3 regions of the Microbacterium sp. NPDC077391 genome follow, and region 2 is predicted to be linked to each of the others. Evidence: predicted binding sites of a transcription regulator. Region 2 holds the regulator's gene; each other region holds the start of a gene.

Region 1 (10,434 bases), on a different contig from region 2:
CGCACGACGAGCAGATGCAGGATCGCGCGGCGGCGCAGCAGCAGGACTTCGGCGAGAAGTACACGAACATCGACTGATGGCCGCGTCGCCGGCGCACAGATGGTGCGCCGGCGTCCTCACGACGTGCCGCGGCCCGACTTCTGCTGCAGCCGTTCGATCTGCTCGGATGCCTGGGCCTTATTGAGGTCACCCGGCAGCTCCTCGCCGGCCTCGCGAGCGAGGGTGTCGAGGTAGCTCCGCTGGGGCGCGGTCATCGGCTCATCGCCCGTGACCCAGTCGGACGGATCCTTCGCGGCGGGGTTCTGCGGGTCTTCGGCGCCGAGGGTCTCTTCGGAATCATGTGTATCGGACATGCGGGAAGCGTACGCCGGGCCGGCCAGACCGCGCGCGGGATTGACAATCGCGGCGGTGATGGCCAATGTCGGCGCCTGTCGTCACAATGTCTGCAATGAGTGATGATCTGGATGACCGGCTGCGCCGGATCGGGCAGCATCCGTTCCGGGCGCGATTCCACCTGCACGGACGCGACCGTGCGATCGTCGATCTGCGCGGCATCGAGACCGTCCGTCGTCACGCCCGCGAGATCGTCGATCAGCGGCTGGCGCCGGCCGAGCCGCGCAACGACGGCAAGCAGACGCCGTACCGCGGGCATCCGGTCTTCGTCGCACAGCACGCGACCGCCACCTGCTGCCGCACCTGCCTGTCGCGCTGGCACGGCATCCACAAGGGGCACGCGCTCACCGACGGCGAGCGCGAGTACGTCGTCGAGGCGATCAGCCGGTGGATCGTGGCGGAGTACCTGCCGAATATGCCGCCGGCGTGATGCCCTCCGCTCAGCGTCTCGACCTGCGCTGCCGGCCAGCGCGCCTGCACACCTCCCGACTCCGAGATCGCCGATCCCCGGCATCCGCTCTACTCTTGAACGTCTGCCTCACCCCTGCGAGGCGTCTTCAGGAGCACTCATGTCCACCGCATCCGTTGATGATCCCGCCCGCTACCGGCCGAACCCGTCGGTGCTGACCGCGCTGAAGAGCCCGCGGATGCTGACCCGCGAGGTGCTCGCGGGTCTCGTGGTCGGGCTGGCGCTGATCCCGGAGGCGATCGCGTTCTCGGTGATAGCCGGGGTCGACCCGAAGGTGGGACTGTTCTCGTCGTTCATCATGGCGGTGTCGATCGCGTTCCTCGGCGGTCGGCCCGCGATGGTGACCGCCGCGACCGGGGCCGTGGCGCTGGTCATCGCACCGGTCGCGCCGACGTACGGCATCGACTACTTCATCGCCACGGTGATCCTCGCCGGTGTGTTCCAGGTGATCCTCGGGGTGCTGGGGGTGGCGAAGCTGATGCGGTTCATCCCGCGCAGCGTGATGGTCGGGTTCGTGAACTCGCTGGCGATCTTCGTGTTCAGCTCGCAGTTCCCGCAGCTGATCGACGTGCCGTGGCTGGTGTATCCGCTGGTCGCGCTGGGCATCGCGGTGATGATCGTGATGCCGCGCATCACCAGGGTGATCCCCGCGCCGCTGGTCTCGGTGGTGATCGTGACCGGCGTCGTGCTCGCGTTCGCGATCTCCGTGCCGACCGTGGGCGATCAGGGCGAGCTGCCGCGCAGCCTGCCGTCGCTGTTCATCCCGAACGTGCCGCTGACCTGGGAGACGTTCACGATCATCGCGCCCTACGCGCTCGCCGTCGCGCTGGTCGGGCTGATGGAGTCGCTGCTCACCGCGAAGCTGGTCGACGAGATCACCGACACCCACTCCCGCAAGGGTCGCGAGGCGTGGGCGCAGGGAGTGGCGAACATCCTGTCGGGCGCCTTCGGCGGCATGGGCGGATGCGCGGTGATCGGCCAGACGATGATCAACGTGAAGGAGTCGGGCGCGCGCACCCGCATCTCGACGTTCTGCGCCGGCGTCTTCCTGTTCCTGCTCGTGGTCGTGTTCGGCGATTTCGTCGCGACGATCCCGATGGCGGCGCTGGTCGCGGTGATGATCATGGTCGCGATCGGCGCGTTCGACTGGCACAGCGTGCGTCCGTCGACGCTGAAGCGGATGCCGAAGAGCGAAACCTTCGTGATGGTCTCCACCGTCGTGCTCGTGCTGCTCACCCACAACCTCGCAGTCGGCGTCGTGGGCGGGGTGCTGGTCGCGTCGGTGCTGTTCGTGCGGCGGGTGGCGCATCTGGTCGATGTCACCCGCGTGGTCTCGGATGGCGTGGCGACATACATCGTGACCGGCGAGCTGTTCTTCGCCTCGAGCAACGATCTGACGACGCTGTTCTCGTACTCTTCCGATCCCGTCCGGGTCGTCATCGACCTGTCGGGCTCCCACGTGTGGGACGCGTCGACCGTCGCGGCGCTGGATGCCATCGAGACGAAGTACGCCGCGTACGGGAAGTCGGTGGAGATCGTGGGGATGAACGACGCGAGCGGGGTGTTTCACGGGCGCTTGAGCGGCGGGTTCGAGTAGGGAAGAACTCACGCCTGCACGAACGCCACCGCCCGCGCCGTCGCCCTGCAACGCCTGGCCCCTCCTGACGCGCTGAGCGTGCCGAAGTACCCCTAGCCCCACATGCGGCAGGCACCACAGGTAGCGGATGCGCCGTGACCGCGCGGACGATCACCGACGCGTTGGATCAGGCTGCGATGTCGAATCGTGCTCGGCCACCCCGACGCGGCGCGCGGGCAGGGTCGACGTGTGGTGGTGGCACGAACCAGACAGTGTTGCCGTGTCCGGGTGGGTCGATGCGGATGTCCCACCCGTTGTCATGTATCCGGTGGTGACAGGTCTCGCAGAGCAGGACCCCGTTCGCGAGATCGGTAGGTCCGGCGTCGCGTAACCACCATCGAATGTGATGCGCCTTGGCCATGCCGGGTGGCAGGCCGCACATGGCGCATCCGCCGTCGCGTTCGGCGAGAGCGAGTCGCTGCGCCGGGGTGAACAGTCGACGGCGGCGCCCCCAATCGAGCACTTCGCTGTCTCCGCCGAGCACGCACGGGATGATCCCGCCGTCGGCGGCCATCCGGCGGGCGGCACTGATGCTGATCGGCTGGTCGATCCCGTCGATCGTCGCCGACCCGGTGCCCGCCTGGAGATCCTGCAAGGTCATCCGCACCACCACGGTCGCTCCTGCGAGCGCGGGCGTCTGCGCGGTGCAGCCGAGCATGTGCGATCCGAACAGGCTCAGGGCGTCGGCCTGCAGCATCGGGACGGTGCGGCGATCGGCATCCGGGGCATCGGGATCCGGCGCGTCTTGTCGAGCCGCGAATGCGGCGGTGACGTACCCGCGGATCGCGGTGATCACCGGGGCGGCACTCTCGGGGTCGAGCAGCGCGTTCAGGTGAACCATCCCGTCACGCTCGAACATCGTCAGTGACCGCTTGGCGCGCTGCTCTTCCGCGCGCGGCTCCACTCCATCCGGGTCCAGCCACGCCTCGGCACGGACGGTCAGCTTGCGCACGTCGTCCAAGGACAGCCCGACCGCGGCCTCGGTGAGGATCCGCTCGCCCTCGCTCGTCCGCTCAGGCCCTGCAGCGATACGGCACCGATCGAGCAGGCTGATGATGAGCCCGGCCACCTGCGAACTGACTGCACCGTCAGACAGGGCTTCCCGCACCAGCGGATAGCGCGCGGGAAGCCGATCACCGAGCAGATCCGCCCGCGGAGCCGTCGCCTCCCCAACCTTGATGAGTCGAATCGCATCCCCCGTCGAGACGCCGGTGGTCGCGGCGATGAGTTTCGCCGGCGTGCGGTACCCCTGCTGCTTGGCCAGGCTGCCTGCTCCGAGCTCAGGACGCGACTCGCGAGAGATCCCCGCGGCGACGTCGGCGTGCACGGCATCCAATCGACGCTTCACCATCCCGATAGCGCTGTCGATGGCGATCAACTGCTCACGGGTCAGATCCGTGGCATCTTCCGCATCGCCCCACGATCGATCGAGCGACGACATCGCTTCGATCAACGGCGTGAGCTTCGACATGCGTCAATAGTACTTCTGTTCGATCAAGAGATCAAGCGTTTACCGAAACTTTGTTCGGATATCTGCGAGCCGCTCTCGTCGGGCGCGGTGCTCAAGAGTCCCCGCACCCAACGCTCAGCCACGCTGCAAGGCGAGACGCGCCACCGCCCGGATGTGCGGCGTCACCAGGCCGAAGGCGCCGGGAGCCGACAGTGCGAGCAGTCCGTCGGTGAGCTCGCGAAGCACCCCATCTGCTTCGCCCCGATCGAACCCCGCGCGGGAACGGACGGTGTCGTACCAGTCGCCGAACTCGTCGTATCTTCTCGCGTCACGCGCCGCGTGCGCCTTCTCGAGGTAGCCGGCCAGCTGGTCGTACGACGTGGCCGATCCATCGGCGAGTGCGAGCAGAGCCGCGGCGCGAGAGAAGCGGCTCGTGTCGAACGAGCCCCAGTACCCTCGCGTCCCGCCCGCGATCGCGCTGACGACCCGCGGGAAGGCCTTGACGGGATCAGCCATCAGCTGCTTCCCGAGTGCGGTGACCACGACGTGTCCTTTCAGCCGCCGGATGAGCCCCGCACGCCGTGCGAACGAGCTGAGCAGATCCGCCGCATCATCGGCATCCCACTCGACGCTGGCGACGACCGTGTCGACGACGCTGGTCGGCAGCCACCCGCTGGTGGCGTCCTGGTCGGCGCCGTCGGGCCCGACTGCGTCGATCAGGGCGCGCAGCGCGTGGGTCGCCTGGCGCACCGTGTCGATGCCCAGCCGGTTGGCGTCGAGCAGGTCGGTGGCGTTCAGATGAGCCCGAAGGGCGAGCCGCCGCACCGGCGTCAGCGGTGCGAGCAGATCAGCGATCAGCGAGCCCGCGGAGGTGTCGTCGGGAATGGTGCGCAGAGACTCCGAGCGGACGAACGGCACGACGATGCCGAAGCGACGGACGAGCTCGCGGTTGGCTTGATCCAGATCCAGCGGCTGCGCGCTCGTCTGCCAGTCCCTCGAGGGCCGCAGCGAGCTGTCGACGCCGGCACCCACGATCGACACGCTCGCGTCTCCCGCCTGCCGACCGGACGCGCGCTCAACGGTGATGTCGAGTTCGAACGGAAACGACGGCACTCGCACCGCTGCCTCGGCGAGTGCGGCTGGATCATCGCCGAAGAAGTCATCACCCGCGTAACGCACGGCACGGGCCGCGAACGGCGCGGACCACTCGTCTCGAACCACCCAGCTCTCGCCACAGTAGACGTGCGGGTGGCGATACCTGAGTGCGGCGACCTCCTCGTCGCACGCTTCGATACCGACACTGAGCAGGTAGGCCTCCCACAGCCATGTCTCAGGCGAGTGCTTCGGAAGCTCGATCGTCCTGTCCCACTCGGGGTGACCCGCCACCGACACCTCGATGCGCACGGCCGATGGAACGACCAGGTGCTCGCGATAGTTCATGCAGGCGACGATAGGCATCCGCCCCGACGCTCACCGCTCCGCATCCCGGCACCTGTGGAGTACCTCTCAGCATCGGCCATTGTGCAGAATGACCGGCCTCGATGCGAGAGCCGTCAGCGCGCCTGATACTCGGCGCGCAGCGCCTCGCGGTTCGGGCGGGCCCCCTGCTCCAGACGAGCGAACAGCCATACCGGGTCGATCTGCAGGAAGTAGCGGAACAGGATCGTCACCGACTTCTGCGTCACCCGGCGGTCGGCGATCAGCAGCTGCACCCCGTGATCGACCGACCACACCGCGGCGGTCACACCATCGACTTTCACCACCCACGACCAACCGGCCACGCGCACATCCGGCGACACCTGCTCGATGACAGCGCTGAGCCGCGCACCCCGCCGCACGCGCACCACCGCGGCATGCGAGACGACATCGTCGCCGGCGGCGACGCTCTCACGATCGACATGCACCTCGACAGATGAACCGAGCACGGCCTCGAGCCTAATTCGCGGCGCGCACGGTTCACCCGGCGCGCCTCTCCGTCACGGTCGCCTGGCCCACGGCATCCGCCGGGTCGAGCGTCAGCCCGATGTCGACCAGCACGATCCGCCCGCTCAGCCGCGGGCCCTCGCCGCGGGCGAGGCCGGCCTTGACCGCGCCGAACGTGACCGTCGTCGCCGCGGCGAGCACGGCGTCGTCGGCAGCGCCGGTGTCGGCGTCGAGTCCGCTGGGCAGGTCGACGGCGATGACGACGGCGGATGCCGACAGCAGCGCGGTCACCGCGTCGCGGCCCTGCCCGCGCAGGGCACCGTGCGCGCCGATGCCGAGGATGCCGTCGACGATCACGTCGTAGGCGGCCGGGTCGAGATCGGCGAGGCGGATGCTGCGCGCGCCGGCGTCCATCGCGGCTTGCAGCGCCTTCTCGTGCACGCGGTCGGAGGTGCGCAGCATGTCGACGGGAATCCCGCGTGCGGCGATGTCGGCGGCGGCGAACAGCGCGTCGCCGCCGTTGTCGCCGGAGCCGGCGAGCACCAGCACGCGCTCGGGGTTGTGCTCAGCGATGACCTCGGCGAGCGCGGTCGCGGCACGACGCATGAGTGGCACGCCCGCGGCGAGCAGCGGTGCCTCCGCCGCCCGCACCTGCGCGGCGGTGAAGGTGGGGACGGTGGGCGACATGCGCTTACGATGCCGTACCGTCGGCCTCGGACTCCAGGTCTCTGAGCCGGCGGAGCTTCGCCCAGGGGTAGAAGGCGATCCACATGACCGACGCGATCGAACCGCCCATGATCATCGACGCGATATCCATGACCGCGACTGTACGCGGGAGCCGGGCGGTGGGGATCCCCCGCGAGGGGGACAACGAACGCTTCCTCCCGATCACTGCTGCCTCCGCATCTGCGGAGCGCGAAATCTCAGGTCAGCCGTTCGAACATCATCGTCGCCTGGATGCGATCGCCCCCGCCGAAGCCGGCGCTGCCCGACGAGGAGGTGGTGATCGTGGGCAGTCGGTATCCGAGAGCGGCCCGCTTGTTCGGGAGGGGCACGCAAGACGCAGCGCGGTGGTGCCACCCCGGTAGATCGTTGTCATTCCGCGACTTCGAATGCCGCAGGCGAACGCTAGTATCTGGATTAGTTGCTCCGCACGGACGACAGGAACTCCCCGGGTTCCGAGTCTCACGCCCAACCGCTCCTGGGCGGTACTCGCCGTGCAGTAGAGCACTCCTGCGGCAAGCCGCTGTCTGTCTAGGACACGAGGCGACACTGAACCACTGCCAAATCGCGGTGGTGATCGCGAACGATTCGATCTCGCTTCAACGCAAACTCACTCTTGTGAGTCACGACAAGGCGGAGCCCCTGAGCTGGAATAAGTTCGGCTTTGCGTTCGTCGTATAGTCGGCGCTGCTCCCCTCGAGGAATGCCCGATACCGTCGCACGCCGGTCGAAGAGGGGCACCGACTCGGTGTGCTGCTTCTCCTGAAACTCGACGACGAGCTGAAGCGAGGGCCAGTATCCATCCACTGGGAGCTGAACCGCGCGACCTGAACGCGGCGACACGTCGCCCCGAATGTCGGCGGCGCTCGAAAACTGGACAGTAGCGGCGCTTGAAAAGTGAACACTCGACGATTGGAGTGTGATCACTTTGGAGGACTGGGCACTGATTCGCCGGCTTGCCGGGGAGGGTGTGGCGAAAGCGCAGATCGCGACGAGGTTGGGGATCTCGCGGACGACGGTGTATGCCGCGTTGGCGTCGGATTCCCCGCCGAAGTATGAGCGGATGGCGGCGGTGACGTCGTTCACGCCGTTCGAAGCGCGGGTGAAGGAGCTCTTGCGGGAGACGCCGGAGATGCCGGCGACGGTGCTGGCCGAGCGGGTGGGCTGGTCGGGCTCGATCCGCTGGTTCCGTGACAACGTGAAACGGTTGCGGCCCGAGCAGCGGCGCATCGATCCCGCGGACCGGTTGATCTGGGAACCGGGAGATGCGGCGCAGTGGGATCTCTGGTTCCAGCCGAGGAAGATCCCGCTCGAGGACGGGACGGCGAAGCTGTTGCCGGTGCTGGTGATCACGCCCGCGCACTCCCGGTTCATCGTCGGGCGGATGATCCCGACCCGCAAGACGGAGGATCTGCTGCTGGGGTCCTGGGAGCTGTTGCAGCAGATCGGCGCAGTCCCGCGGAGGTTCATCTGGGACAACGAACCCGGGATCGGGCGCGGACCACGGCGGGCGGAAGGGGTCGCGTCGTTCATGGGAACGTTAGCGGCGAAGTTGGTGCTGTTGCCTCCCCGGGATCCGGAGTCCAAGGGAATCGTCGAGCGGCGCAACGGCTGGTTCGAGACCTCGTTCATGCCGGGCCGCTCGTTCGCATCTCCGGGAGACTTCAACGAGCAGTTCACCGACTGGTTGCAGATCGCCAACGCGCGCACGGTCCGCACCTTGCAGGCGTCGCCGGAGCAGCGCATCAACGCGGACCGGGCTGCGATGCTGCCGCTGCCACCGGTCCCGTTGCACCTGGGCTGGCGCAACAGGATTCGGCTAGGGCGGGACTACTACGTCCGCGTCGACACGAACGACTACTCCGTCGACCCCCGCGCCGTCGGCCGGCTCGTCGATGTCTCCGCTGAACTGGACCGCGTCAGGGTCAGGGCCGATGGACGCCTGGTCGCCGAGCACACGCGGGTTTGGGCGCGCGGGATGACGATCACCGACCCCGCACACCTGCAGACCGCGAAGACGCTGCGAGAGCAGTTCCGCGCGCCGCGACCGGTCGCCGCCGGTGATGATCTCGTCCGTGATCTTGCCGACTATGACCGGGCCTTCGGCATCGGAGGCGGGTTCTGATGGCGACCACGCAGACCGAGACGGCCAAGCAGCTCACCTACCTCGCCGGCTCACTGAAGGCGCCGCGCATCCTCGAAGCCGCAGGCCGGCTCGCGGAACAGGCCCGGGCCGCGGGCTGGTCTTTCGAGGACTACCTCGCCGCGGTGCTGGAACGCGAAGTGAGTGCCCGCAACGCCTCCGGTGCTCGGTTGCGGATCCGCGCGGCCGGGTTCCCCGCGGTCAAGACCATCGAGGACTTCGACTGGGACCAGCAGTCCGCCGTCCGACAGCAGGTCGCGAGCCTGACCTCCGGGGCGTTCCTCCTCGAGGCCCGCAACGTGGTTCTCCTCGGACCTCCCGGCACCGGGAAGACGCACCTGGCCACCGCGCTGGGCGTCATCGCCGCGCACCAAGGCCACCGGGTCCTGTTCGCCACCGCCACCGAATGGGTCACCCGCCTGTCCGACGCCCACCGCCAAGGCCGGCTCCCGCAGGAACTGGCCCGGCTGCGCCGCTACGGGCTGATCATCGTCGACGAGGTCGGCTACCTACCGTTCGAGCAGGACTCCGCGAACCTGTTCTTCCAGCTCGTGTCATCCCGCTACGAACACGCCTCCCTCGTGCTCACCTCAAACCTGCCGTTCTCCGGCTGGGGCACAGTGTTCGGCGACCAAGTCGTCGCCGCAGCGATGATCGACCGCATCGTTCACCACGCCGAAGTGATCACCCTCAAAGGCGCCAGCTACCGGCTCCGAGGCCGAGGCATCGACAGCCTCCCCAGCACCCGGACCGACATCACCAACCCAGCTGACTAGACTGCCGACAACCGTTCACAATTCGAACGCCGAAACCGTTCAGAATTCGAGCGCCGCCGACACCGAAGCCAGTCGGCTCGTGCTGGTCGTTGAGCTGCGAGCCCCAGCACTTCGTCACACAGATCGAGGACGTAATGCTCGTCGGTCGCAGTCCGCTTCGCCACAATAGCCCTGCAAGTCCAACGCTCAGCGGAACAGGCATGGAGGGTGACCGCTCCCACAGAGCCGTCGGTCACCTGGTGGAGTGGTCATGACGGCGCATCTCCGCTGCTATCCCCTCCACCATGCACGCGCCAGCAAATCCTTTGCCGTTGGCGGGGTCGAGAAACTCGAAGAGAGGCACGAGCTTGTCGACTGGAGCGCCTGACACGGCGTCTAGCTCGGCTTGCTTTTCCTGAGAATCGGGACGTGCGTGTCAGCAGGTAGGGGCAAGCTCGGGGAGACCATGACGAATTATCCACGCATGCGGCTCAGTTGCGAGGAGGGACACGCCGCGCGTGAAGCTTTGTGTCAGCTATGTGCGGGCAGACCTAGGGTTTGAAGCATCAGGCACGGGAGGGGTGAAGGCAGGTAGAGAGTAAACCGCTTCCTCCCCGAGCGCGAGAAGCTCCCGCCCGATCACTTGATGTAACACTTCGATGCGCCGCGTGAGCGTCCTTACTTGATGCGCGCATAGGACGCTCAGCCGCTCCACCATCTCGCGAGATAGACGTGTCACGCTCGTGTGAACTTCTCCAATTCTGGACATTCCAGGCGCTTCATCGCGCGGGTTGAGATCAACAAAGACGATACCGATCTCGAAAGCGTTCACTGAGTGAGCGACGAACTTGTTTCGCGTGTCGATGAAGTATTCGTGGGCCTCCTGCATGTCCGTACTCAGACCGTCGGTGTTGGCGCGGCCACGGTGTCGCAATCCGTTAG
Region 2 (10,434 bases):
CTGGTACCAGCGGTTGCCGAGCACCCAGAGGCCGCCGCCCGTGTCGGCGTCGGCGGGTGCCACCGGCTTTGCGGTGTCGCCGACGCGCAGCCGCTGCAGGTTCCACCGGCCTGATGGATCATCGAGGTAGAGCAGCTCGTCGTCGCTCACCCACTCCGGCTGCAGGGCGGCACGGGTCGGCGTCGACGCGAGCGCGTCGCCGTCGACCGACGCCACGTGCAGCAGCGCCTGCTCCCAGGGCATCCGGACGGTGCTCCACTGCACCCAGGCGAGACGCTGTCCATCGGGTGAGAGGGCGGGATGCGCGACGAAGCCACTCGTCGAGACGAGGGTGCGCACAGCCGACTCGTCATCGGCCGCGGCGCCGTCGAGGGGGACCTCCACGATCGCGCGCACGTGCTGCTCGGGGCGAAGATCCTCCTGCACCGCGAGCAGCCGTCCTCGCTGCAGCCGCAGTCCGCCGTATGAAGGTCCGGCCGCGGTCAGCGGCTCGGGAGCGGCGCCGGGCGACATCCGGTGGATCCGCTGGTCTGCGCCGTGCACGAAGTACAGGGTGCCCTCGGCATCGGCGGTCCACGACCCGCCGCCGTACTCGTGCACGCGGGAACGCGCGTTCCACGGCGCGGGGAGGATCTGGTCGCCGCTCGAGCTGCGCACCGTCACCCGGCCGCCCTCGGCGGGAACGGATTCGCCCCACCACACCTCGTCGCCGACGAAGCGTGCTCCGTCGATGCGGGGGGATGCCTGCGCGATCATCTGAGCGGTGAACGGGGAGGGCCACGAGCCGTGCGGTGCGGTCATGCATCGAGCCTAGCCAGACCCGCAGGTGACACACGGCGTCACAGAGTGTGCGCCGCGGCGAGGGGCTGTCCTACCGTCTGAGAACACCCCGCAGACCGAGCCTCGAAGGAGAACCGCCGTGAGCAGCATCCCGTTCTCCTTCGAGCTGTATCCGCCGCGCACCGCCGAGAGCACCAGGGCGCTGCATGACACGATCGACCGGCTCGCCGAGGCGGGACCTGACTTCATCTCGGTCACCTACGGCGCGGGCGGCTCGACCGGCGGTCGCTCGCTCGAGGTGCTGCGATACATCCGCGCGCACACCGACACCGAGCCGCTCGCGCACCTCACGTGTGTGGGCAACACCTATGCGGGTGCCGCCCGTCTGATCCGCGAGTTCCTGGATGCCGGCGTGCTCAGCTTCCTCGCGCTGCGCGGCGACCCGCCCGCGGGTCAGAGCGAGGACGACGTGTTCCTCGGCGACCTCGAGAGCTCGGCTCAACTCGTGCAGCTGATCGACCGCGTGCAGGCGGAGCGGGCCCCGTACGAGGAGTCCCCGGTGCGCGGCAACCCCGGCGCCGTGCGCGTCGCGCCGCGCCGTCGGGTGAACATCGCCGTCGCCGCCTTCCCCAACGGCCACCCGCGCTCGGCGTACAGCAGCCAGCACGTCGACGCGCTGCTCGCGAAGCAGGCGGCCGGGGCGACGGTCGCGATCACGCAGCTGTTCTTCCACCCCGATCACTATCTCGCGTTCGTCGAACGCGCCCGCCGCGCCGGGGTGGCGATCCCGATCCTCCCCGGCATCATGCCGATCACCTCGCCCGCGCGTCTGGCGCGGGTGCTCGAGCTGACCGGCGAGGAGCTTCCGAGCGAGCTCGCCATCGAGCTCGAGGTCGAGCCGACCACCGAGGGGCGCCGCCGGATCGGCATCCGCTGGGCCGCCGACCTGATCCGCGCCGTCGTCGACGGCGGCGCGCCCGGTGTGCACCTGTACGCGTTCAACCAGCACGAGACCGTGCTCGACGTCCTCCGCCTCGCCGGGATCATCCCGCAGCGCCAGCTCTCCGCAGCATCGAAAGGAACACCATGACCGCTTTCCCCGCAGGGACGATCCTCGGCTACCCGCGCATCGGCCGGCGCCGCGAGCTGAAGAAGGCCGTCGAGTCCTTCTGGGCGGGCCGCTCCGACCAGACGGCTCTCGAGCGCACGGCCGCCGAGCTGCGCGCCACGACGCGTGCGCGTCTCGCCGAACTCGGTCTCGGCCGTGATGACTCGTCGATCCCCGAGTCGTTCTCGTTCTACGACCAGGTGCTCGACGCCGCCGTCACCGTGGGTGCGATCCCGACGCGCTTCGACGACCTCCGTGACGCCGACGGCAGCATCGGACTCGGCGCCTACTTCACCGTCGCCCGAGGCGAGGGCGATCGCGCACCGCTCGAGATGACCAAGTGGTTTGACTCGAACTACCACTACCTCGTCCCCGAGATCGGCCCCGAGACGGTCTTCTCCCTCGCCAGCGAGCACCTCGTGCAGCAGGTCGCGGAGGCCGCGGCCGCCGGATACGTCACCCGCCCGGTGGTCGTCGGACCGGTCACCCTGCTCGCCCTGGCGAAGGCGTCGGATGACGCGCCCGAGGGCTTCGATCCGCTCAGCCGCCTCGAGGACGTGCTGCCGGTCTACGCCGAGCTGCTCGCCAAGCTGAAGGCAGCCGGCGCCGCGTGGGTGCAGCTCGACGAGCCGGCGCTGGTGAGCGAGTCGCTGCCGGTCGGCACCGCCGCGCTCGCCGACGCCGCCGCCCGCGCCCTCGCCGTGCTCGGCGGCGCCGGCGAGCGACCGCAGATCTTCGTGGCCGCGCCCTACGCCGCTCTCGGCACGACGCTCGACGTGCTGGCGACCGCACCCGTCGAGGCCATCGGCATCGACCTGGTCCGCGGCGAGGTGCCCGCAGCGCTCCCCGCGCTCGAGGGCAAGACCCTCGTCGGCGGCGTCATCGACGGACACAACATCTGGCGCGGCGACCTCGACGCGGCGTTCGCGAAGCTCGAGGCGCTGCGCGACCTCGGGGCGTCCCACATCTCGGCGTCCACCTCGACCTCGCTGCTGCACGTGCCGCACGACGTCGACGACGAGACGGCGCTGGACCCGCGTCTCGTCTCCTGGCTCGCCTTCGCCGACCAGAAGGTCGGCCAGGTCGTCACCCTCGCCGAAGGACTGGCCCAGGGGCGGGATGCCATCACCGACGCGCTGGATGCCGCGTCCGCGGCCCTCGCCGACCGGCATGACGCACCCGGCGTGCGCGACGGAGCCGTGCGCGGCCATGAGGTCGCCGAGACGGAGTTCTCGCGCGTCTCGTATGCCGAGCGCGAGAGCGCGCAGCAGGCGCTGAACCTGCCGGCGCTGCCGCTGACGACGATCGGCTCGTTCCCGCAGACCGGCGACATCCGCAGGGCTCGTGCGCAGTTCCTGCGCGGCGAGCTGCCCGCCGACGACTACGACGACTTCCTGCGCCGCGAGATCGACCAGGTCGTCGCCCTGCAGGAGGAGCTGGGCCTCGACGTGCTCGTGCACGGCGAGCCGGAGCGCAACGACATGGTGCAGTACTTCGCCGAGCACCTCGACGGGTCCGCCGTCACCCAGCACGGGTGGGTGCAGTCGTACGGCTCGCGCGCCACCCGGCCCTCGATCCTCTGGGGAGACGTGTCGCGCCCTGCGCCGATCACCGTCTCGTGGGCGTCGTACGCGCAGTCGCTGAGCGCGAAGCCGGTCAAGGGCATGCTCACCGGCCCCGTGACGATCCTGGCCTGGTCGTTCGTGCGCGACGACCAGCCGCTCGGCGAGACGGCCAACCAGGTCGCGCTCGCCCTGCGCGACGAGATCACCGACCTCGAGGCCGCCGGAATCGCGATCATCCAGGTCGACGAGCCGGCGCTGCGCGAGCTGCTGCCGCTGAAGGCGGCCGATCAGGCGGACTACCTCGACTGGTCGGTGCGCTCGTTCCGGCTCGCGACCGGCGGCGCCGCCGCCGGAACGCAGATCCACACGCACCTCTGCTACTCGGAGTTCGGTGTCGTGATCGACGCGATCCGCGCCCTCGACGCCGACGTCACCTCGATCGAGGCCGCCCGCAGCCGCATGGAGGTCGTCGCCGACATCGCGCGATTCGGCTTCGACCACGGTGTCGGCCCCGGCGTCTACGACATCCACTCGCCGCGTGTGCCCAGCGTCGAGGAGATCGAGGCGCTGCTGCGTCGCGCCGTCGACGAGCTGCCGCTGCGCCAGCTGTGGGTGAACCCCGACTGCGGCCTGAAGACCCGTGCGTACGAGGAGACGGTGGAGTCGCTGCGCAACATCGTCGAGGCGACCAGGCGCGTCCGCGAGGACGTCGCCGTCACCGTCTGAGCACCGCCCACGACGAAGAGGCGCCACTTCCCGACCGGGAAGGGGCGCCTCTTCGTTCGCGAGGGCTCGCTCAGACCGAGCGCAGCACCGCCACGACCTTTCCGAGCACGACCGCCTCGTCGCCGAGGATGGGCTCGAAAGCCGAGTTGCGCGGCAGCAGCCAGGTGTGTCCGTCTCGGCGGCGGAAGGTCTTCACCGTCGCCTCCCCGTCGATCATGGCGGCGACGATCTCGCCGTTCTCGGCGTTGTTCTGCGTGCGCACGACCACCCAGTCGCCGTCGCAGATCGCCGCATCGATCATCGACTCTCCGTTGACCTTCAGCATGAACAGGTCGCCCTTGCCGACGAGCTGCCTCGGCAGCGGGAAGATCTCCTCCACCTGCTGGTCTGCCGTGATCGGCACGCCGGCGGCGATCTGACCGACGAGCGGCACCAGCGCGGCATCGCCGACAGACGGCGCGGTGTCTGCCGGGTTCTCGGCTCCGCTGCCGGGCAGATCGATCAGCACCTCCATGGCGCGGGTCTTGCCCGGGTCGCGGCGGAGGTAGCCGCTCAGCTCGAGCTGTCCGAGCTGGTGGGTGACGCTCGAGAGCGACTTCAGCCCCACCGCGTCGCCGATCTCGCGCATGCTCGGCGGGTAGCCGTGACGGGCGATCGAGCTCTGGATCACCTCGAGGATCGCCATCTGCTTGGGGCTCAGGCTCTTGCGGCGCCGCGTGCGGGGAGCCTCGGCTGCGGTCTCGGGGTTGTCGCTCATGGGTGCTCCTTCATGCCCTCACACGGTGCAGATCCGCGTCTTCGCGGGGATGCGGTTCGAATGTCGGTGGCCCATGGTGGGCTGACTTCATCGAAACCGTATCCGAGTTCGCTCGGAAAACGGAAGATCTGTTCGAGCGTGTCGCAGAACCGCGGGCGCTGTATTCGAAGAATTCTTGACAGATGTTCGATATCGAAGATAGATTCGGAACGTAGCTTCGGATCCGGCATCCCCGGCCGGATGCCGGATGCGAAAGCTGCACCACTTCCGCCCGATGGGCGGAGGAGAGCGAAGAGGAGCATCGCATGAGCACCATCAGCATCCAGGCCCCCCTGACCGCGTCGGTCACGGCCGCTGCCCGGCGTTCTGTCCCGACCCGGCTGCGCCTCACCGTGCGTGGTCGTCGTCTGCTCGCCACCCTCGCCGCCGCGCCGGTCATCGCCGGCATCGCGGTCTCTCTGCTGGCCGGCGGCTCCGCCATCGCGTCCGGCCAGAGCGCACCCGTCGCGTTCGAGACGGTGACGGTGCTGCCCGGTGACACCCTCTGGTCGATCGCCGCTGAGGCCGCTCCCGGCTCCGACCCGCGCGAGGTCATCGATGCCATCAGGCGTCTCAACAACCTCCCCTCCGGCATGATCCAGGCCGGTGCGTCGATCGCGATCCCGACCGCCTACTCCGAGACCGCGCCCGCCGAGTGAGAGTGCGCCGTCATCCGAGGCGGTGGGTGCGATGCGCGGCCTACGATGGAGCATGTGACCTCCCTCGATGAGCTGCCCCTCCGCGACGATCTGCGCGGGCTCACGCCGTACGGCGCCCCGCAGGCGCCGCTTCCCGTCGCTCTGAACGTCAACGAGAACACGCATCCGGTTCCCGACGAGGTCGCCAGCGACATCCTCGACGACGTCGCCCTCGCCCTGCGCGATGTCAACCGCTACCCGGACCGCGAGTTCACCGCGCTGCGGGAAGGGTTCGCCGAGTACCTCGGTCACGGTCTCACGGCCGAGCAGATCTGGGCGGGCAACGGCTCGAACGAGGTGCTGCAGCACATCATGCAGGCCTTCGCCGGCCCCGGCCGCACGGCGTTCGGGTTCGCACCCACCTACTCGATGTACCCGCTGATCACGCAGGGCACCGGCGCACGGTGGGTCGCCGGCACGCGCCACGACGACTTCACCATCGACCCCGACGATGCCGCCAGGCAGGTCGCCGAGGCCGACCCGGACGTCATCCTGCTGTGCACCCCGAACAACCCGACCGGCACGCCGCTGGGACTCGACGTCATCGAGGCCGTCTATGAGGCGGCCCGCGGTGTCGTGGTCGTCGACGAGGCGTATCAGGAGTTCGCCCCGCACGACGCGCCCTCCGCGCTGAGCCTGCTGCACGGTCGCCCGCGTCTCGCGGTGTCGCGCACGATGAGCAAGGCCTTCGCCTTCGCCGGTGCTCGGGTCGGGTACCTGGCCGCCGATCCGGCGTTCATCGACGCGCTGCGGCTCGTGCGCCTGCCGTACCACCTCAGCGCCCTCACGCAGGCCGCCGCCGTGGCGGCGCTGCGCAACTCCGCCACCATGCTGCGCATGGTCGATGAGATCGTCGAGCAGCGCGAGCGCATCTCGGCCACGCTCGAGGCCCTCGGGTACCGGCCGCACGCCTCGTGGTCGAACTTCGTCCTGTTCGGCGGGGTGGACGACCCCCAGGCCCTGTGGCGCGCACTGTACGACCGCGGAGTGCTCATCCGCGATGTCGGCATCCCGCATCACCTCCGGGTCTCCGCAGGCACCGAGGCCGAGACCACCGCATTCCTGGAAGCCCTCGCGTCGATTGGACCGTCAGCATGACCGAACGCACCGCCCGCCGCACCCGCAGCACCTCCGAGTCGACCGTCGAGGTCGTCGTCGACCTCGACGGCACCGGTCGCAGCGACATCGACACGAGCGTGCCGTTCTTCGACCACATGCTGACGGCCTTCGCCAAGCACTCGCTCACCGACCTCACCGTGCGCGCTACGGGAGACACGCACATCGACGCGCATCACACCGTCGAGGACATCTCGATCGTGCTCGGCCAGGCGATCCGCGAGGCACTGGGCGACAAGGCGGGCATCTCGCGCTACGGCGACGCCATGGTGCCTCTCGACGAGGCTCTCGCCCAGGCCGTGGTCGACATCTCCGGCCGCCCGTTCCTCGTGCACGACGGAGAGCCGGCCGGCTTCGAGTTCCACCTCATCGGCGGGCACTTCACCGGATCGCTCGTGCGCCACGTGTTCGAGGCGATCACCTTCAACGCCGGGCTCACCGTGCACGTGCGCGTGATCGGCGGACGCGACCCGCATCACATCGCCGAGGCCGAGTTCAAGGCATTCGCCCGTGCGTTCCGTCAGGCCAAGGCGCTCGACCCGCTCGTCGAGGGCATCCCCTCGACCAAGGGTGCGCTGTGACCACGCGCCGCGTCGTCGTCTTCGACTACGAGTCGGGCAACGTGCACTCGGCCGTCAAGGCGCTGGCCGCCGCGGGCGCCGAGGTGGAGCTCACTCGCGATCGCGGCAGAGCGCTGGAGGCAGACGGCCTGCTCGTGCCCGGCGTCGGGGCCTTCGCCGCCGTGCGCGAGGCGCTGGTCGCACACGGCGGTGACGAGATCATCGACCGTCGCCTGGCCGGTGGGCGCCCGGTGCTCGGCATCTGCGTCGGCATGCAGGTGATGTTCGAAGGCGGTGTCGAGCGCGGGCACCCCGCCGAGGGCCTGGGGGAGTGGCCGGGCACGGTCGCCGAGCTGCACGCCCCGGTGCTGCCGCACATGGGCTGGAACACCGTGGAGCCGGGGGAGGGCAGTGTGCTCTTCCGCGGCATCGAGCACGAGCGCTTCTACTTCCTGCACTCGTACGCCGCCACGTCGTGGGAGCTCGACGTCATCCCGCCGTTCCCGCAGCCCGCCGTGACGTGGGCGACCCACGGGGAGCGCTTCATCGCCGCGGTCGAGAACGGCCCGCTCTCCGCAACGCAGTTCCACCCCGAGAAGTCGGGACAGGCCGGCATCCGGCTGCTGCGCAACTGGGTCGAGTCGCTCTAGCGTCCGACGCGACCCGGAGCCCCGCACGGAGACCCGTGCGGGTGGTCCCGGTACGGGTGGTCAGAGGCCCCGCGCGACGGCTGCTCCCGCCGCCAGCCAGGCGGTCTGGGAGGCCGGGGCGAGGGCGCCGAGGCGCAGGTGGCCGTCGACCATCTCGTGATCGAACGGAATCGCGACCACCTCCCGTGCCAGGTCGCGGTAGCCGGTGACGACCTGGTCGACATCGGCCGGGGTCGCCTTGGGGTCCGCCTGAGTGACGACGACCACCGACTGACGGGCGAGCCGGGCGGATCGCTCGTCGCGGTCCTCGAGAGCCTCGAGCAGCAGCGCACCCGCCTCGGCGTGGTCGTCGCGCGTCGTGGTCGCCACGACGATCTGGTCGGCGTGGTCGATCATGCGCAGCCACATCGGGTCGGATTCGTCGTTCCCGGAGTCGATGATGATCAGCCGGTAGTACTTCGCCGCCACGGCGTGGATCGCGTCGATGTCTGCGGAGCGCAGCCGGTTCTCCTGAGCGAGCCGCATCGGCTTCGAGCGCAGCACGTCGTACTTCTCCCGCGCCTGGTGGTGCACGAAATGCGCGAGATCCGCCGACTGCGCGCCCGCGCCCAGCAGCCGATCGGCCTCGGGGAGCAGCTCGAACAGCGTGCGGTCGTGCGGGCCGGTGTCGGTGCGCCAGCCCAGGGTGCCGCGGGTCTGGTTGTTGTCCCAGGCGAGCACACCCGCGCCTCCGAAGCGCGCGAAGACGGCAGAGAGCAGCACGGTGGTCGGGGTCTTGCCCGCGCCGCCCTTGCCGTTCACCACGGCGATCGTGCGCGGGCCCGGCCAGTGCTGACTGACGAGCAGCTCGTCTTCGCGCACCGCGCGCTCTGCGGCACCGGGGGCGAGCGAGAATCCGATCCGGTTCAGCATGCCGCGCGCGCCGGTCCTGGCGGGCTCCTCGCGTCGCTCCTGCTGCAGGAACGACGGTCGCTCACGCTGCTCGCGCCGCGAGACGGGAGATGCGGGCGGGGTCGTCGGGAGTGCCGGCGCTGCGGGCGCGGATTCCGGTGCCGGAGCGGGCGCGGACGCGGCGGCGGACCCGCGATGATAGCGCGGTGCCTCGACCGGACCGTCGGACGCGACCAGCGGGACCTCGGACACCATCGACTCGGGCTCGGGTGCGGAACGCCGCGCAGCGCTCGTCCGCCGGCGCAGCGGACCTGCGCCGCTGTCGTTGTGCGCGTCGGCCATGCCTCGCGTCCCTTCGTGTCGATGTGCGCACAGGCGGGGCTGCCCGGCCGGTGCGCCTCCGATCGTACCGCCGGGGCCTGCGAGAACCCCACTTCACCGAGACGCCGGACGTCACGTCATTTGAGACGACCCCCCTGCCCGGCTACTCTGATCTCTCGTGCCCGCTCGGGCCGCACCCACCCCCTTCGAAGGACGACATGAACGACTTCGCACAGTCCCCCTCGCTGATCCTGCTGCCCGCGGTCGATGTGGCCGGCGGCAAGGCGGTGCGCCTGACGCAGGGCGAGGCCGGCACCGAGACGAGCTACGGCGACCCCGTCGACGCGGCCGGCGAGTTCGTCGACGCCGGTGCTCAGTGGATCCACCTCGTCGACCTCGATGCGGCGTTCGGCCGCGGCAGCAACACCGCGATCCTGCGCAAGGTCATCAAGCAGTACCGCGGCGTGAGCATCGAGCTCTCCGGCGGCATCCGCGACGACGCGAGCCTCGACGCCGCGCTCGAGGCCGGTGCGACCCGCATCAACCTCGGCACGGCCGCCCTGGAGAACCCGGAGTGGTCGGCCGACGTCATCAGCCGATACGGCGAGGCGATCGCGGTCGGGCTCGACGTGCGCGGCACGACACTCGCCGCGCGCGGCTGGACGAAGGAGGGCGGTGACATCTGGGATGTGCTCGAGCGCCTCGAAGAGGCCGGCTGCAGCCGCTACGTCGTCACCGATGTCACGAAGGACGGCACCCTGCGCGGTCCGAACCTCGACCTGCTCCGCGAGATCACCTCGCGCACCCCGAAGCCGGTGATCGCGTCCGGCGGTGTCGCGACGCTCGACGACATCGCGGCGCTGCGTCAGCTCGTGCCCCTGGGCGTAGAGGGCGCGATCGTGGGCAAGGCGCTCTACGCCGGGAAGTTCACCCTCGCCGAGGCGCTGGATGTCGCCGGCGACTGACGACGCCGGCGACCACGGGCGCGGGAACCCGGGCGACTCGGCCGGCGTCCCGTGGGAGGGGCGGAGCTTCCAGGCGAACCCGCACGCCGCCGACGACGGCTCCGCCGACCCCGCCCTGCTCGCCGCCCTGCTGCGCTTCCGCGGCGGCTCGGGCTCGCAGGTCGAGGTGGTCGACGCCTTCCGCGATGCGCGCGTGCTCGTTCCCCTCATCGCCGAGAAGGGCGATGAGGGCGTGGGGCCGACCGGACTGACGGTCGA
Region 3 (10,434 bases), on a different contig from region 2:
CTGGCGCTCTCGCTGCAGGACGGTGTCGTAGACGGCGCGGTGTGCGGGGCTCAGGTCGACGAACAGCTCCTGCACCTGCTTCACGGGAAGGTCGCTCGCGACCAGCTCCTTCGTTCGTCGCAGCATGAGCGGGCGGATGCGGTGGCGCAGCCGCTCGAGACGCCGCTGCCGGTACGGGGCCCCCTCCTCGTTCTCGGGCACCTTGCCCTGTTCGATCGGCTGCACGTACTCCTCGCGGAAGCGGCGCTTCGACGGGAAGAGCCCGGGCGCGGTGAGGGAGAACAGCGCCCACAGATCGGTCAGGCTGTTCTCGAGCGGCGTGCCGGTGACGGCGATGGTGACGACCGATCTCAGCTGCGCGATGGCCTGGTGCACCTTCGTGGCGGGGTTCTTGGCGAACTGGGCCTCATCGATGATCACGCCGGCCCAGTCGATGCCCTGATACTCCTCGGCATCCAGCCGCAGCAGCGTGTAGGAGGTGACGATGATGTCGGCTTCGGCTGCCATCGCGCCGATCTCGTCGGCACGCCGAGACCCGGTGCCCTCCACGAGGCGCACCCTGAGGTCGGGGGCGAACCGGCGGGCCTCGCTGCGCCAGGTGCCGAGCACCGAGGTGGGGGCGATGACGAGGAAGGGACGCCCCTCCCCCTCTTCCACCGCGTGCGCGACGAGCGAGAGCAGCTGCAGGGTCTTCCCCAGGCCCATGTCGTCGGCGAGGATGCCGCCGAGCCGGTGCCGCCAGAGGAAGGCGAGCCAATCGAGACCCTGCTGCTGGTAGGGGCGCAGCTGCGCGTGCAGGCCCGCGGGCGGCGCGGTGCGGGGCACGTGCTCGATTCCGCGCAGGCCCTCGGCGGTGGTTCGCCAGCCCACCGCCTGCTCGGACTCGTCGGCGAGGTCTTCGAAGTCCTCCCAGAGCGCGGTCTGATATCTGCTGATGCGCGGGCCCGTCTCCCACTCGGTGAGCGCACCCGCCTCGTCGATGAGCTCGCGCAGCTGCTGCAGCGCGGGGTGCGCGAGCGAGAAGTAGGTGCCGTCGACGAGCATGAGCTTGGTGCGCCGCATGCTCAGGGCCGTGAACAGCGGGGTGAACGGAATCGAGTGTCCGTCGATCTTCACGAGCACCCCGAGGTCGAACCAGTCCGGATCGGTCGATTCGACGGTCGAGACCGAGATCTCGGGAGTGCCGGTGAGTTCTCGGTAGCGGGTTCGACGCCCGGTGACGACGACCTTCACGTCCGACGCCTCGAACGCCGGCAGAACGTGCGCGGCCCACTCCGCGGCGGCGAGATGTTCGAGGTCGGCACGCTCGCGGAACGCGTCTCGGGTCGCTCCGGCCCAGATCGTCTCCATGTCACGAGCGCGGGCTCGCTCGGCATCCGGATCGCGGAAGCTCTCCGAGCCGCCGGTGAAGGCGACCGTGCCGTGACCGGCATACTCCCACTCGAACCGGTATGCGATGCGATGGCCGCTGCGGAACGCCACCCGCAGCACCGGATCCGGCTCGGCGAGGGCGGGCAGCGCGAGGTGATCCGGTGCCGTCACGGCCGTCTGCCTGGCGAGGGCGGGGTAGGCGTCGGCGAGAAACCCTTCCCGGTCGTGCGGCGGCACGTCGATCGGCGTCGAGGCGTTGATGGCGTTCAGCACGGCAGGCGCGAGCCCGACGCGCGCGATGGTCACCTCGACGCCGGATCCCACGAGTTCCCACCGATACAGTCCGATGCGTCCGATCGGCCGCAGCTGCGCCGCCGGAGCCGGGTGCGCGTCGATGACCGCATCGACGCTGACCGAGAGCGCACCGCCCGCGGCCGGGTCGATGCGCAGACCGATCGCCGCGTCTTCGGCGAGTCGGACGGCGGTGTGCTTCTGCGTGGGAATGATCGGGATGCCGAGCCCGGCCAGAGCGTCGATGTGCTGCCACAGCAGCGGCGTCTCCACCCTGTCGAGCGCGATCCAGTCCCCCGCGGTGCCCGAGAGCAGCGAGTCGCGCGCGATGTTGAGGAAGTCGGTGAACCAGCGCGCCTGCTCGGCATCGAAGCGCCCCGATGAGCGACGTACCGAGTCCCAGGAGGCATCGCCGTGAATCCATCGACCGGTCGATGCGCTGCGCATGAGCGGCCGGACGCAGAGGAGGATCTCGCCGTGTTCGCCGGCGAGGTCGCGGGGTGTCGCCGTCTGCAGCGCGGCGGGCCCCCATCGCTCGAACGAGTGGCGCGGACGCACCCGCAGCTCGATGCCGAGGGCGAGCGGCAGCGTGGTCGACTCCACGGCAGGCGCGCTCAGCAGGGCGCGCCATGCCGCCTGCGGGACGGGTCGCGCGAATGCACCGAACTGCTCCCACGGCTCTCGCGGCGGGGGCGCCGGTCGCGGCGGATCGGCGGGCGGCAGGGGCGCCTGGTCCGGCGTCTCATCCGGGTCGGCTCCGATGAGGATCGCCGCGATCGCATGCTTGCATGCGGAGACGACCGGACATGTGCAGCTGGTCGTCATGATCCGCGGCCCGTCGAAGCGCACCCGGCAGCGGTAGGGGGAACGCTCGCTGCCGTACACCTCGGCGACGAGGGTCTGCGACCCGGCATCCCACCGCGCGTCCCTGACGCGACCGCGGCGGGCGTAGTCGAGGCCGCGCTGATAGCCGCCGTCTCCGGCCAGCTCGCGCAGCGCGGTGGCGGAGGGACGGGGAGAGCTCATGACAGCATCCTCCCCGTCACCACCGACACGCGCTCAGCGCCGGCTGCGACTCAGATGGAACGGGCGATGCGGGCCAGCACGCCGTGCACGAATGCGCCGGAGTCCTCGGTGGAGAGCTCCTTGGCGAGCTCGACGGCCTCATCGATCGCGACAGCGGTCGGGACCTCGTCGTTGTAGACGATCTCCCACGTGCCGATGCGCAGCAGAGCACGGTCGACGGCGGGCATCCGGTCGATCTTCCAGTCGTTGCTGTGGGTCGTGATGTGCTCGTCGATCTCATCGCGGTTGTCGATGATTCCGTCGACGATCTCGCGGGCATACAGCCACGAGGCTTCGCGAGCCGGTTCGCTGGCGGCGCGCTTGGCGGCCGCGGCGAGCACGACCGAGAGCTCCTCGCCGCGCACGTCGGCCGAGAAGAGGATGTCGAGGGCGCGCTTGCGCGCCTTGGTGCGGGCGCTCAAGGTCAGTCGTTGACGCGGCCGAGGTAGTCACCCGTGCGGGTGTCGACCTTGACCTTGGTGCCGGTCTCGAGGAAGAGCGGGACCTGGATCTCGTAGCCGGTCTCGAGGGTGGCGGGCTTCGTGCCTGCCGACGAGCGGTCGCCCTGCAGGCCAGGCTCGGTGTAGGTGACCTCGAGCACGACCGATGCGGGCAGCTCGATGTACAGCGGGTTGCCGTTGTTCAGCGCGATCTGCACCTGCTGGTTCTCGAGCATGTAGTTCTTCGCGTCGCCGACGGTGGCCGCGGGGACGTTGATCTGGTCGTAGTCCTCCTGGTCCATGAAGACGAAGCTGTCGCCGTCGGTGTACAGGTAGGTGAAGTCGCGACGATCGACGTTCTCGATCTCAATCTTGGTGCCGGCGTTGTAGGTCTTGTCGACCGACTTGCCCGTGACGACGTTCTTCAGCTTGGTGCGGACGAAGGCGCCGCCCTTGCCGGGCTTGACGTGCTGGAACTCCACGACGCTCCAGAGCTGTCCGTCGATCTTGATGACGACGCCGTTCTTGATGTCTGCGGTGGATGCCATGGTGATGCGGGTCCGTTCATTCAGAAGCTTCGAGGGCCGGGCGCGGATGCGCGCAGTGAAGTGGCCGAAAAGCGATTCTATCGGATGCCCCGGATCGAGCGATCTGTCCGGACGTCGCCCTTCCCTTTTTCGAATCTTTGTTCTATACTGGTGTCATGGTCATCAATGAGGAGCTCGGCGTGATCCCGCAGTCCGCGGGTGATGTGCTGGGGGTGCTTCTGGATGATGTGACGTGCTCTGAGGTGGATGCGAACCGGTCGGCGGCGCGTCAGGCGCAGCGGGTGGTGGAGGCGGTCGAGTTCGCTCGTCGGCATCCGGAGATCTACACGATCGACGCCGACGTGCAGATGGCCGAGCGGGCTGTGGTGCTGGAGCTGTCGCTGCGGTTGCGGATCTCGCAGGAGCGGGTACGGGAGCTGTGCTCGACGGCGGAGACGGCGGCGCGGGATCTGCCGTTGCTGTGGCAGCGCGCCCGCGACGGGTTCGCGTCGATGCACAGCGTCGGAGCGATCGTCACCGCCGCCGGCCCGCTCGCGTCTCCGGTGGGCGCGCCGCGGGAGGTGCGGGATGCTGCGGCTGCGGCCCTCGCCCGGCTGGATCGTGCCGCGCACGAGTGGGTGCTGACCTGCTCATCGGCGGTGCTGCGGCAGCGGGCGAAGAAGCTCGTCGACCGGATCACCGGCGATACTGCCGCGCGCCGGCACGCCCGGGCGATGGCCGACCGGCACGTGAGCGTCTCCCCCGCCGGCTACGGGATGTCGTGGCTGACCGCCCTGCTTCCCACTCATGAGGCGGTCGCAGCGATGCGGCGCCTGTCGGCGACGGCCAAGCACACCCGCAAGGACACTCGTGAGGGGCGCACCCGGGATCAGATCCGTGCCGATCTGTTCAGCGCCTGGCTGCGCGGGGTCGGCACCGCCACGGCGGTGCAGACGAAGGTCTTCGTCACCGTGCCCGTGCAGCTCCTCGCCGGCGACCCGGTCCCCGTCGAGTCCGCCTCCATCGTCGGCGGCGACAGCATCGACCCGCTCACCGCGAAGCAGCTCTTCCTCGACGCCCGCGGCTTCCGTCGGGTGATCACCGACCCGGTCAAAGGCGTGGTCGTCGACATGGACCGCCGCACCTACCGCCCCACCCGAGCACAACGCGACTGGCTCACCCTGCACCACGGCACCTGCTCCCGCGACGGATGCACCCGCCTCGCCGTCGACGCCGACCTCGACCACGACAGACCGTGGGCGAGGGGCGGGACCACCGACCTCACCCAACTGCGGCCGCTCTGCCCCCGCGACCCCATCATCCGACATCGCACCCGCGTCCGGTACCGGACCCGACCCGATCGCTCGGTGCAGGTCATCTCCCCCACCGGATACGCCAGCTCCGCGCCACCACCCTTCTAGCCGCCGGCGCGCGGCGCGATAGGAACAGGCCGTATCGGGATCACGTTCGCTTCCTCTCCACACGATCCGTGCAAGGCAGATCTGGCGCCGGCGACCACGAGTGTGGCCGCTGCCACCCGACGGAGCCGTCGACGTGGTCATGCAGTGGCCGACATTCGGCATCGGCGAGACACGGGTGCGCACCGACCATGGAACGATGTCCGAGCTGAGCTCGCGAGCCCGCCCGTTCTGGGCCGACGGAGGTCAGAGCAGCGCGGCCAGCTCCCGCACGGCCCGCGCGTAGCCGTCGACGCCTTCGCCGACGACGCGCACGGTGGCGACGTCGTCGAGGTAGGAGAAGTGGCGGAACTTCTCCCGGGCGTACACGTCCGAGATGTGCACCTCGGCGAACGGCAGGCCGACGCCGGTCAGCGCATCGCGCAGCGACACCGACGTGTGCGTGAGCCCGCCGGGGTTGATGATGATGGCCGCGCAGTCCTCGCGGGCCGCGTGGATCGCGTCGATCAGCACACCCTCGTGATTGCTCTGCAGCGCACGCAGCTCGTATCCTGCGTCCGCCGCGGCAGCGGCGGTGAGCTGCTCGACGTCGGCCAGCGTCGCGGTGCCGTACACGTCGGGCTCCCGGGTGCCGAGCAGGTTGAGGTTCGGACCGTTCAGCAGCATCAACCGGCGGGCGTCGCTCATCCCACGACCTCCTGGTATGCGGCGAACATGAGCGACTCGTCCGGCGCCTGCACGACGGTGGGCTTGGCGATGTCGTCGAGCAGGATGAAGCGCAGCATCCCGCCGCGCGCCTTCTTGTCGCGCTGCATGGTCGCCAGCAGCTGCGGCCAGGCACCCGCGCGGTAGGTGGTCGGCAGCCCGAGCGATTCGAGCACCGTTCGATGCCGGTCCGCACCGGCATCGGAGAGCCGGCCCGCCAGACGCGACAGCTCGGCGGCGTACATCATGCCGATCGAGATCGCCGCTCCGTGGCGCCACTGGTAGCGCTCGGCGTGCTCGATCGCGTGCCCGAGCGTGTGGCCGTAGTTGAGGATCTCCCGCAGCCCCGCCTCGCGGAAGTCATCCGAGACGACCTTCGCCTTCATGTCGATCGCCAGCTCCACGGTGCGGCGGAACTCGTCGGTCGTCGGATCGACCGCCCGCTCCGGAGATGCCTCGATGATGTCCAGGATCTCCGGCGCCCAGATGAATCCGGCCTTCACCACCTCGGCGTACCCCGCCGTGGCCTCGTTCGCGCTCAGTGTCTGCAGCTCATCGAGATCGCCGATGACGGCGCGGGGAGCCCAGAACGCCCCGACCATGTTCTTGCCCTCGGCCGTGTTCACACCGGTCTTGCCGCCGACGGCCGCGTCGACCAGGCCGAGCACGGTGGTCGGCACCTGCACGACCTGCACGCCGCGCAGCCAGGTGGCGGCGACGAAGCCGGCGACATCGGTCACCGATCCGCCGCCGTAGCCGACCACGGCATCCGTGCGGGTGAAGTCGGCCTGGCCCATCACCTGCCAGCAGAACGCCGCGACCTCGATGCGCTTGCCGGCCTCGGCATCCGGAATCTCGGCCAGCAGCACCTCGAGACCGCCCTCCGCCATGAGCCGCTCGCGCAGCTCTGCCGCCCGCTTGCCGAGCGTCGGCGGGTGCACGACGAGCACCTTGCGAACCGCCGGGTCGAGAGCCGCATGAACCCGGTCGAGGATGTCACGCCCGACGGTGATCTCATAGGGTGTCTGTCCGGAGACGCTGATCGTGGTCGTGGTCATTGCTGCTTCCTCCTCCAGGCGGCGATCTCCTCCGCCAGTGCCCGCATGGGTCTGCGTGATGTGTCGACGGTGAGGTCGGCGACCTCCTCGTACCAGCGTCGACGCTGATCGAAGATGATGCGCCACCGCTGCACCGGGTTCTCCTCGTCCGCGAGAAGCGGGCGGCTGGCCCCGCCGATGCGTCTTTCGACGGCCTCGGCGGTGACGGTCAGGAAGACGACCGGATGCCGGTGCAGCAGAGCACGGGTCTCGGCATCCGTCACCGCTCCCCCGCCCAGCGAGACCACACCGCCCTCCGCGACCGCCGTGGCGACGGCCTCGCGCTCGAGCTCGCGGAAGTGCGCTTCACCGTGTTCGGCAAAGATCTCAGGGATGGGACCGTGCTCGGCGGCGATGCGCTTGTCGGTGTCGATGAAGGGCACGTCGAGCAGTCGCGCGACCTTGCGGCCGACACTCGTCTTACCCGCGGCCATCGGGCCGACCAGCACGAGAGTCAGCGGATGGTCAGACGAGCTCATCATGGGCGAGCAGCGCCGCCTCGGATGCGGGTGCTGTGCGCAGCGACTCCGGGATCGCCGCGAGGTAGGACTCGAGGTTGCGTCGCGTCTCGCGGATGCTGTCGCCGCCGAACTTCTCGAGCAGCGAATTCGCGAGCTCGATGGCGACCATCGCCTCGGCGACGACGCCGGCGGCGGGTACCGCACAGACGTCCGAGCGCTGATGGTGCGCCGTGGCCGTCTCGCCCGAGGCGACGTCGACCGTGCGCAGCGCACGCGGAACCGTGGCGATCGGCTTCATGCCGGCACGGATGCGCAGCACGGTCCCCGTGCTCATGCCGCCTTCGATCCCCCCGGCGCGGTCGGATGCCCGGGTGATGCCGTCATCGCCGGCGAACAGCTCGTCGTGAGCCGCCGAGCCGCGGCGACGGGTCGTCTCGAAGCCGTCACCGACCTCGACGCCCTTGATCGCCTGGATGCTCATCAGGGCCTGCGCGAGGCGGCCGTCAAGACGGCGGTCCCAGTGCACGTGCGAGCCGATTCCGGGCGGCAGTCCGTAGGCGAGCACCTCGACGATGCCGCCGAGGGTGTCGCCGTCCTTGCGGGCGGCGTCCACCTCCTCGACCATGCGCGCGGACGTCTCGGTGTCGAAGCAGCGCAGCGGGTCGGCGTCGAGCGCGTCGACGTCGTCCGGCGTGGGCAGCGCGGCGCCCTCCGGGGCCCGCACCGGTCCGATCGAGAGCGTGTGACTGACCAGGCGGATGCCGAGCTCGGAGAGGAACGAGCGCGCCACGGCGCCCAGGGCCACTCGCGCGGCGGTCTCGCGTGCGCTCGCACGCTCGAGGATCGGTCGGGCCTCATCGAAGTCGTACTTCTGCATGCCGACGAGGTCGGCGTGGCCGGGACGCGGACGCGTGAGCGCGGCGCCCCGTCCGCGAGACTTCTCGGTCAGCTCGGTGGGCGCCGGGTTCATCACCTCGGTCCACTTCGGCCACTCGGTGTTGCCGATGCGCAGCGCGATGGGGCTGCCGAGGGTGAGACCGTGACGAACACCGCTGGAGATGGTCAGCTCGTCCTGTTCGAACTTCATGCGCGAGCCGCGGCCGTAACCGAGCTTGCGACGCTGGAGGTCGGCCTGGATGGCCTCGGCCGTGACCGTCACACCGGAGGGCAGACCCTCGACGATGGTGATGAGTTCGGGGCCGTGCGATTCGCCGGCAGTGAGCACGCGGAGCATTGCCCTAGTCTCCCATGCCCGCCGACCGCATGATGCCGACTGTGACGGCTTCGTCGGGCAGCTCGCGCTGCGGGTCGCCGCCGCAGAAGACGCGGATCTGCCGCACGGCCTGGAACAGCAGCATCTCGAACCCCGAGATGACGTTCGACGAGGGCCACAGCGCAGCCAGGGCGGAGGGCCACGGCGCGTACGCCGCCTCGAAGAGCGTGCCGCCGACGGCGGCGAGCGGTGTCGCGACGTCGGCGTCGAGCACAGTTCCGCTCGGCAGCGTGGCGACGGTCACATCGACGTCGGATGCCGGTGCCGCGAAGTCGACGGTGCGGAGCTGCACACCTAGAGCCTCGGCGGTCGGGCGCAGCCGGTCGACGGCTTCGGGCCGCCGAGCGCGGAACTCCACCTCCGTCGCGCCGAGGTCGCTCAGCGCCACCAGAGCGGATGCCGCCGTGGCGCCGGCTCCGAGGATGCGCCCGCGCCGAACTCCGGCGATCCCGGCATGAGTGAACGAATCCACGATGCCGCCCACGTCGGTGTTGAAACCGCGCACGGTCTCGCCGAGCAGCAGGGTGTTCACCGCTCCGGTCAGCACCGCATCTCTGTCGAGCTCGTCGGCCGCGGCGTGCGCGACCTCCTTCAGCGGCATCGTCAGCGACAGCCCGCGCCAGGAGTCGTCGAGGGAGCTCAGGGCGGCAGGGAACGCGGCCGCGTCGACCTGACGGCGCTCGTACGTCCAGTCCAGCCCGAGATGACGGTAGGCGGCCGTGTGCAGCAGCGGTGAGCGGCTGTGCCCGATCGGGTCACCCCACACGGCGAGACGCGTGCGCGAGGCCACCTCAGCAGCCCGTGTACTCGGGGTTCGCCGAGCACCAGGCGCGCATCTTCTTGATGCCCTGCTGGTGCTCTTCATAGGTCTGGGAGAACTGCGTCTCACCGGTCGAGAAGTCGACGGTGACGAAGTACAGCCACGGGCCGTCGACCGGGTGCATCGCGGCGTCGATCGCCGCGTATCCGGCGTTCGCGATCGGTGTCGCGGGGAGGCCGCTGATGACGTACGTGTTCCACGCGTTGTCGTCATACTGCGCGGCTTCGGACGTGCTCGCCTTGCCGGCGTTCAGCTCGCCGTAGCCGTACTGGGCGGTGGAGTCCATCTGCAGCATCATGCCGTCGGCGACGCGGTTGGCGATGACGCGCGACACCTTCGGGAAGTCGGGGGTGCGCGCTTCGCGCTCGATGATCGATGCGATCGTGAGCACGCGCTGCTCGTCCTCTGCGGGAACACCCGCCTCGGCCAGCGACTCGCGGGTGCGATCGACCATCGCGGCGATCACGTCCTCGGCCGTCGCACCGGGGTCGAACGTGTAGACGGCCGGGAACAGCCAGCCCTCGAGACTCTGCGCGGAGACACCGTACGCGGAGGGATCCTGAACGGCGGCCTTCAGCTCTTCGATCGGGATGCCCACGCCCTCGGCGATCTGCGGCAGCGAGGAGGCGACCGTGCTGCCCTCGGCGATGCGCACGGTGTTGGCCATGCGGTTCTCCGGGTTCGACAGCGCCTTCAGCGCTGCAGCCGCCGTCATCTTCTGCTGGAGCTTGTACACCCCGGGATAGAACGTGGCATTCGGTTCGTTCTCGATCAGGTACTCGTAGAACACGCGGTCGGTCCTGGTGACCTTCGCCTCGAACAGTGCCGTCGACACCGGACCCCCGGTATCGCCCTTCTTGATGGTCACGAACGCCTCGCCGGTGGCGATTCCGGACTCGTAGTCCTTCGGCTCGCCCCAGCCCATGATGTCGTCGATCTGGGTCTGGTACGTGTTGTAGATCCAGA

The links. The regulator LexA, encoded in region 2, represses DNA repair genes until DNA is damaged. The targets are predictions, from matches to a motif close to TCGAACANNTGTTCGA.
Region 1: a site for LexA is predicted at 4,012-4,027, ahead of AB0O65_RS00485 (DUF222 domain-containing protein). Genes of this name have one in related genera too.
Region 3: a site for LexA is predicted at 3,845-3,860, ahead of AB0O65_RS06980 (DUF222 domain-containing protein). Genes of this name have one in related genera too.

What each region holds. Positions count from the first base shown of each region.
Region 1 is NZ_JBFBMI010000001.1:101,292-111,725, reverse strand. Features, by position in the region: gene AB0O65_RS00505 (hypothetical protein) at 1-77, shown strand, start outside; gene AB0O65_RS00500 (DUF3072 domain-containing protein) at 117-353, opposite strand; gene AB0O65_RS00495 (DUF4186 domain-containing protein) at 449-823, shown strand; gene AB0O65_RS00490 (SulP family inorganic anion transporter) at 963-2,459, shown strand; gene AB0O65_RS00485 (DUF222 domain-containing protein) at 2,626-3,969, opposite strand; gene AB0O65_RS00480 (hypothetical protein) at 4,084-5,388, opposite strand; gene AB0O65_RS00475 (hypothetical protein) at 5,502-5,873, opposite strand; gene AB0O65_RS00470 (NAD(P)H-hydrate epimerase) at 5,905-6,558, opposite strand; gene AB0O65_RS00465 (hypothetical protein) at 6,563-6,688, opposite strand; gene AB0O65_RS00460 (hypothetical protein) at 6,795-6,926, opposite strand; gene istA (IS21 family transposase) at 7,514-8,719, shown strand; gene istB (IS21-like element helper ATPase IstB) at 8,719-9,513, shown strand; gene AB0O65_RS00445 (hypothetical protein) at 10,028-10,434, opposite strand, start outside.
Region 2 is NZ_JBFBMI010000005.1:28,671-39,104, reverse strand. Features, by position in the region: gene AB0O65_RS12680 (prolyl oligopeptidase family serine peptidase) at 1-801, opposite strand, end outside; gene AB0O65_RS12675 (methylenetetrahydrofolate reductase) at 920-1,870, shown strand; gene metE (5-methyltetrahydropteroyltriglutamate--homocysteine S-methyltransferase) at 1,867-4,179, shown strand; gene lexA (transcriptional repressor LexA) at 4,250-4,936, opposite strand; gene AB0O65_RS12660 (LysM peptidoglycan-binding domain-containing protein) at 5,242-5,634, shown strand; gene AB0O65_RS12655 (histidinol-phosphate transaminase) at 5,689-6,771, shown strand; gene hisB (imidazoleglycerol-phosphate dehydratase HisB) at 6,768-7,370, shown strand; gene hisH (imidazole glycerol phosphate synthase subunit HisH) at 7,367-7,999, shown strand; gene AB0O65_RS12640 (AAA family ATPase) at 8,060-9,232, opposite strand; gene priA (bifunctional 1-(5-phosphoribosyl)-5-((5-phosphoribosylamino)methylideneamino)imidazole-4-carboxamide isomerase/phosphoribosylanthranilate isomerase PriA) at 9,430-10,176, shown strand; gene AB0O65_RS12630 (SseB family protein) at 10,160-10,434, shown strand, end outside.
Region 3 is NZ_JBFBMI010000002.1:342,697-353,130, reverse strand. Features, by position in the region: gene AB0O65_RS06995 (DEAD/DEAH box helicase) at 1-2,688, opposite strand, end outside; gene nusB (transcription antitermination factor NusB) at 2,739-3,149, opposite strand; gene efp (elongation factor P) at 3,152-3,715, opposite strand; gene AB0O65_RS06980 (DUF222 domain-containing protein) at 3,871-5,115, shown strand; gene AB0O65_RS06975 (type II 3-dehydroquinate dehydratase) at 5,359-5,799, opposite strand; gene aroB (3-dehydroquinate synthase) at 5,796-6,875, opposite strand; gene AB0O65_RS06965 (shikimate kinase) at 6,872-7,393, opposite strand; gene aroC (chorismate synthase) at 7,380-8,609, opposite strand; gene AB0O65_RS06955 (shikimate dehydrogenase) at 8,614-9,438, opposite strand; gene mltG (endolytic transglycosylase MltG) at 9,440-10,434, opposite strand, start outside.